2 regions of the Stenotrophomonas sp. STEN046 genome follow, and region 2 is predicted to be linked to the other one. Evidence: riboswitches for the same ligand, from Rfam matches in the RefSeq annotation. Region 2 holds a riboswitch; the other holds the start of a gene.
What was found. Region 2 has a riboswitch for glycine ahead of ACVOLJ_RS03890 (trimeric intracellular cation channel family protein). Riboswitches for the same ligand answer to the same signal wherever they lie in the genome.

Region 1: linked by a shared signal. The riboswitch ahead of gcvP (aminomethyl-transferring glycine dehydrogenase) and the one ahead of ACVOLJ_RS03890 (trimeric intracellular cation channel family protein) in region 2 are both predicted to bind glycine.

Annotation. Positions count from the first base shown of each region.
Region 1 is NZ_JBRRDR010000012.1:4,243-7,641, reverse strand. Features, by position in the region: gene gcvP (aminomethyl-transferring glycine dehydrogenase) at 1-1,852, opposite strand, end outside; glycine riboswitch at 1,914-2,016, opposite strand; gene ACVOLJ_RS08130 (multidrug effflux MFS transporter) at 2,316-3,399, shown strand, end outside.
Region 2 is NZ_JBRRDR010000004.1:155,174-158,572, forward strand. Features, by position in the region: gene ACVOLJ_RS03885 (MdtA/MuxA family multidrug efflux RND transporter periplasmic adaptor subunit) at 1-316, opposite strand, end outside; gene ACVOLJ_RS03890 (trimeric intracellular cation channel family protein) at 556-1,173, opposite strand; glycine riboswitch at 1,256-1,361, opposite strand; glycine riboswitch at 1,375-1,464, opposite strand; gene ACVOLJ_RS03895 (GIY-YIG nuclease family protein) at 1,505-1,780, shown strand; gene ACVOLJ_RS03900 (nuclear transport factor 2 family protein) at 1,852-2,283, shown strand; gene ACVOLJ_RS03905 (NAD(P)/FAD-dependent oxidoreductase) at 2,371-3,399, opposite strand, start outside.

The DNA.
Region 1 (3,399 bases), on a different contig from region 2:
TCTTGGTCACCACCACCTTCATGCCGCACATCTGTGCCGAGGCCGGGTTGGTGCCGTGCGCCGAATCCGGGATCAGGCAGATGTCACGATGGTCTTCGCCGCGCGAGCGATGGTAGGCACGGATCGCCAGCAGGCCGGCGTACTCGCCCTGCGCGCCGGAGTTCGGCTGCAGGCTCACCGCGTCGTAGCCGGTGCACTCGACCAGCATCGCTTCCAGCGACTCGATCAGTTCCTTGTAGCCCAGCGCCTGCTCGGCCGGCACCAGCGGATGGATCTGCGAGAACTCCGGCCAGGTCACCGGGATCATCTCGGCGGTGGCATTGAGCTTCATCGTGCACGAGCCCAGCGGGATCATCGTGCGGTCCATCGCCAGGTCCTTGTCGGCCAGCGAACGCAGGTAGCGCAGCAGTTCGTGCTCGCTGTGGTGGGTGTTGAACACCGGGTGGGTCAGGAACTCAGACTGGCGCAGCAGGCCGGCCGGCAGCGCGTCGGCGGTGCTGGCATCCAGTGCGTCCACATCCAGCGAAGCGCCGAACACCGACGCCACGGCCACGATGTCGGCGCGGGTGGTGGTTTCGTCCAAGCTGATGCCGACCGAGTCGCTGTCGATCGCACGCAGGTTGTAACCGGCGGCACGGGCCTTGGCGTGGATCTCATCGGCGTGCACGCCGGTGACATGCAGGGTGTCGAAGAAGTCGCCACCGACCTGCACGCCGGCACTGCGCAGCGCGCTGGCAAGGATCGAGGCCAGGCGGTGGGTGCGGCGGGCGATGCGGGTCAGGCCTTCCGGGCCGTGGTAGACGGCATACATCGAGGCCATCACCGCCAGCAGCACCTGCGCGGTGCAGATGTTGGAGGTGGCCTTCTCGCGACGGATGTGCTGCTCGCGGGTCTGCAGGGTCAGGCGGTAGGCCGGGTTGCCCTGTGCGTCGATCGACACGCCGATCAGGCGGCCCGGCATCGAACGCTTGTAGGCATCACGGCAGGCCATGAACGCAGCGTGCGGGCCACCGAAGCCGAACGGCACGCCGAAACGCTGGCTGTTGCCGACCACGATGTCCGCGCCCCATTCACCGGGTGCAGCCAGCAGGGTCAGCGCCAGCAGATCGGTGGCCACGGCCACCAGGCCGCCGCGTGCGTGCACGGCATCGACCAGCGCCTTGTAGTCGCCGACCTGGCCGAAGGTATCCGGGTACTGCAGCAGCAGGCCGAAGCCGTCCGCTTCCAGCGCTTCGGCCGGCGTACCCACGCGCAGCACGATGCCGAGCGGTTCTGCGCGCGTGCGCAGCAGTTCCAGCGTCTGCGGGTGCACAGCGTCGTGCACGAAGAAGGTGTCCGACTTCGACTTGGCTGAACGCTTGGCCAGGGTCATCGCTTCGGCCGCGGCGGTCGCTTCGTCCAGCAGCGAGGCGTTGGCGATTTCCATGCCGGTCAGGTCGGCGCACAGGGTCTGGAAGTTGATCAGCGCTTCCATGCGGCCCTGCGAGATTTCCGCCTGGTACGGGGTGTAGGCGGTGTACCAGGCCGGATTTTCCAGGATGTTGCGCAGGATCACGTTCGGCGTGTGGGTACCGTAGTAGCCCTGGCCGATGAAGCTGCGCAGCACGGTGTTCTTGTCGGCGATCGCGCGGATCTTGGCCAGCGCCTGCACTTCGGTGATCGACTCCGGCAGCGCCAGCGGTGCCGGCGACTTGATCTTGGCCGGCACGATGGCATCGGTCATCGCATCCAGCGAGGCGTGGCCGATGACGCCGAGCATCTGCGCGATCTCCGCATCGTTGGGGCCGATGTGGCGCTCGACGAAGGCCGAATGATGCTCGAGCTCACGCAGGGAAGGGGTGTTCTGGGACATGGCGAAGGATCCGTCAGGAAAGGGCACACGCACGGGCACAAGCCGCCGGTCGGCGGTCTGCGGGCGCCCCTCTGTCCTTTTGCCTGAGAGTTTAAAAGCGCGGCGGACCGCAGCTTCGTGCCCCTTCGGCGCCGGATCGAACCGGTCTCTCCAGAGTTCTGTTACGGGTGGTATCGGGCCTGAGCGATTACGGGCGTTGCGCCTTCGGCAGCGGTGTTCCGCTTCTCCCACCGTGTTGCCCGCCGATTATAGCCCGTTGCCGCTGCCCGACGGTGGCCTTTTGCGGCCCTGTGGGGCTGAATGGCCGATGGCCCGGGCGTGCGTTTTGTGCAGCTGTGCATGGCGCCGGGCGCATTACCCACCTATGATGGCCGGATTCTCGTATTCATCTGGCGCCGTCCCTGCTGCAGGGGATCGGCGCCCGCCGTGCGTGCCGCGCATGGCCCTGCCGGACGCTTGCCCGATGACCGCCGCTGTTGCTCCTTCCACCCGCCGCATGGCCCTGCTGCTCGCCGGCCTTGCCATGTTCGGTCCGTTCTCGATCGACACCATCTTTCCTGCGTTCCCGCAGCTGGCCGAGCGCCTGGCGGTGGACGAGGTCGCCGTGCAGCAGACCATCAGCGTGTACCTGCTGTTCTACGGCCTGATGAGCCTTGCACATGGCCCGCTGTCCGATGCCTGGGGCCGCAAGCGGGTGATCCTGGGGGGGCTGGTGGTGTTCGTCGGCGCCTCGGTGGGCTGTGCACTGTCCACCGACCTGACCACGCTGCTGGCCTTCCGCGCGCTGCAGGGCCTGTCGGCCGGCGTGGGCATGATCGTCGGGCGCGCCGTCATCCGCGACCTGTACCACGGCCACGATGCCCAGCGGCTGATGAGCCAGGTGTCGATGCTGTTCGGCATCGCTCCGGCCATCGCGCCGATCATTGGCGGCTGGATCCTGCTCAGTGGCGCCGGTTGGCCGCTGATCTTCTGGTTCCTGGTGGTGTTCTCGCTGGTGCTGCTGGCGGCCACGGCGCGGTTCCTGCCGGAAACCCATCCGCCACACGCGCGGGTGGGGTTGTCCCCGCGCACGCTGATGCGCGATTACGTGCGCATCGGCTTCAACCCGCGTTTCCTGCGCCTGGCGCTGGCCGGCAGCATCGGCTTCGGCGGCATCTTCCTGTACATCTCCTCGGCGCCGGCCATCGTGATGCAGCACCTGCACCTGGGTGAGGGCGGGTTTGCGTGGTTGTTCATTCCCACCATCGGCGGCATGACCACCGGTTCGTTCCTGTCCGGGCGCATGGCCGGGCACAGCACACCGACCCGCCAGGTTTCCATCGGGTTCACCCTGTGTGCGCTGTCTGCACTGCTGAACATCGGTTACGTCAGCCTGGCGCCGCAGTTCGCACTGCCCTGGGCGGTGATGCCGATCTTCCTGGGTGGCATGGGCATGGCGTTGATCTTCCCGATCCTGGCGCTGGCCGTGCTGGACATGTACCCCCAGCAGCGCGGCCTGGCCTCGTCGCTGCAGGCGTTCGTGCAGCTGATGATCAGCACGGTGGTGG
Region 2 (3,399 bases):
TCTGCGCCAACAGGTCGCCCGCTTTCACCTGCTGCCCTTCCTGGAAATGCAGGCGCAGCAGCTCGCCATCCACGCGGCTGCGCACCACCACGCTGTGCAGGGGCGTTACCGTACCGACCGCCTTCAACCGCAGCACCAGCGGCTCGGCGCTGGCCCGGGCGATGCGCACCGGCACCGTCTTGCCGCTGCCTTCGCCCTTGCTGGCCACCTCGGTGCGCGGCCACAGCCACGCGGCCAGGGCGGCAACGAGGGCGAGACTGGCTAGCGCCAGCAACGGGCGGGCGCGACGGAAGCGGGAATTTTCGGCGACAGACATGCGGCATCCTGCGCCCTGCGCGGGCAGGGACATGCGGGCCCGTCGGCACGGCATGTGCCACGGGCAGCGGGGGAGGGGGTGTCTGGCGGGGCCGCGGGCGCGGCGTGGCTGGATGCCGTCGCGCGTGCGACGGGGCGACAATGGTAGCCAATCAGGCCGGCGATTACCGCATGACCAACGTCATGCAGCGCAAACGGTAGTGCCGGCCGCTGGCAGGCAACCGCACGATCCGCAATGGCTCAATGCACCTCGTCGTGGTACACGAACTTCGGCATTTCCCAGCGGTAATGGATCGCCAGCAGGCGCAGCGCGAAGCCGCCGCCCAGGCAGCACAGGATCGCGGTGGCATCGGCCACGCCCCAATGCAGCAACAGCAGATACACCGCGCCGGTCAGCAGTGAGATGATCGCGTACAGCTCTTTCTGGAAGATCAGCGGCACCTCGTTGCAGAGGATGTCGCGCAGCACGCCGCCGAAGGCGCCGGTCAGCATGCCGGCAATCAGCACGATCGGCAGCGCATGTCCGGCCTCGCGCGCGATCGAGCAGCCGATCAGGGTGAAGGCGATCAGGCCCAGGCCATCGAGCACCAGGAAGGTGCGGCGGAAGTGGTGCATCCAGCGTGCGACCCAGGTGGCGATCAGCGCCGCACACACGGTGAAGCCCAGGTACTCGGGATGCTTCACCCAGCCCAGCGGATAGTGGCCGAGCAGGATGTCGCGCAGCGAACCACCGCCAAGTGCGGTGACACAGGCGATCATGACCACGCCGAACAGGTCCATGCGGCGGCGGCCGGCGGACAGGGCGCCGGTCATGGCTTCGGCGGAAATGGCGATCAGGTAGATGATGGACAACAACATGGGACAGGCTCCGGGCGCGGTGTGGCCGGCCATGCGCGTATACCGCCACTGCCTGCGCAATGACGGGATGACGATGACCGGTGCCGCTCCCGCTGTCCTTTTGCCTGAGAGTTCAGCGGCATGGGCCGCGTGCCCCTTCGGCGGATCGTCCCGGGCATGCCCGGTGACCTCTCTCCAGCTCGGCGAGTCGAATGCATGGTTGGTGGGATTCCAGCCCACCGGCCTGAGCGATCATGGGAGCCTGCGCCTTCGGCGGGCGCCAGCGCGGCGCCTCTCTCCTGCATTCGGGCGCCAGTATATCCGCTGCAGTGCAGCACGGCATAATCCGGCCATGGCCCGCCCCTCCGCTCCCTGGTTCCTGTACCTGCTCGAATGCCGCGACGGCAGCTATTACGCGGGCATCAGCACCGATGTGGAGGCGCGCTTTGCCGCCCACCTGGCCGGCAAGGGCGCGCGCTACACCCGGTCCCGCCCGCCGCTGCGGATCCTGGCGGTGCGTGCGTACCCGGACCGCTCCGCCGCCTCGCGCGCCGAATGGGAGCTCAAGCGGCAGCCGCGCGAACGCAAGCTGGCCTGGTTGCAGGCGCCAGCCGAAACACTTCTGTAGATCCACGCCATGCGTGGATGGGCTACCCGGCCCATGCGATGATCGCCCCGCGCCCAGAGCTGGAGACCCGGATGTCCACGATTGCCCTGCTGCTCGCACTATCCGCAGCAACGAGCCCCGCTGCCGACCCGGCCACGATCGCGGCCATCGAAGCCACCTGCCACGACTACGTCGACGGTCAGCTGGAAGCCGACCCGCAGCGCGTCGCCCGCTCCCTGCATCCGGACCTGGCCAAGCGCGCGGTGCTTGGCGATACACCCGACGAGCGCCTGGGCCTGCGCCGGATGTCGAAGGAGGAACTGGTCTCGTTGACCAGGCAGGGCGCGCTGAAAACGCCGAAGGATCAATGGGACCGTCGTTGCACGGTGCTGGACGTGACCGGCAACGCCGCCTCGGTACGGCTGGAAACCCCGTGGTTCGTCGACTACTTCCACATGGGCCGCTTCGACCAGCGCTGGGTCATCGTCAACGCGCTGTGGTATCCGAAACCGAAGGTGCCGTAGAGCCGAGCCCATGCTCGGCTGCACTTCGTTCGGATTGCAGAAGCCGAGCATGGGCTCGGCTCTACAGGGGCACGCCGCGCGTGGACCCTACCGCTTCGGCCGCCGGTCGTCCTGATCATCACCAAAAATGATGCGCGCGCTGCGCTGGTAGCTCCAGTACGCCACCGCCCAGTTCAGCAGCACCACGACGCGGTTGCGGAAGCCGATCAGGAAGAACACGTGCGCGGCCAGCCAGAACCACCAGGCCAGCACGCCCGACAGCTGCAGCCTGCCCAGATGCACGATCGCGGCCATGCGGCCGATGGTGGCCAGGTTGCCGAAATCGGCGTACTTGAACGGCCCCGGTGCCGGCTTGTCATGCAGGCGTGCGCGCAGGGTATCGGCCACGTACTTGCCCATCTGCTTGGCGGCGGGCGCAACGCCGGGTACCGGCTTGCCGTTGGCCTGGTTCAGTGCGGCCAGGTCGCCTGCCACGAACAGTTCGGGATGGCCGGGCAGGGTCAGGTCGGGTTGCACCTGCACGCGACCGGCGCGGTCCAGCGGTACATCCAGTGTTCGCGCCAGCGGTGAGGCGGCTACACCGGCGGCCCAGACCACGGTGCGCGCCGGCACGAACTGGTCGCCCAGCTTGAACCCCTGGCTGTCGATATCGCTTACCGGCGTGCCGGTCATCACTTCCACGCCCAGCTTTTCCAGCTGCCGGCGCGCCTTCAGCGAAAGCACTTCGGGGAAGGTGGACAGCACGCGCGGGCCGGCTTCGACCAGCCGTACCTTGGCGCTGGCCGGATCGATATGCCGGAATTCATTGCGCAGCGTGTGCCGGGCGATTTCGGCCAGGGTGCCGGCAAGTTCCACACCGGTGGGGCCGCCGCCGACCACGGCAAAACTCAGCCACGCGGCCTTCTTCGCCGGGTCCGGTTCGGCCTCGGCGCGCTCGAAGGCCAGCAGCAGCTTGCGGCGCAGCGCGATGGCATCGTCCAGCGTCTTCAGGCCGGGCGCATCGTCGGCCCACTGGTCATTGCCGAAGTAGGCATGGGTCGCACCGGTGGCCAGCAGCAGGCTGTCGTAGTCCAGCGCGCTGCCATCGGCCATGCGCACCTGGCGTGCGTCCTTGTC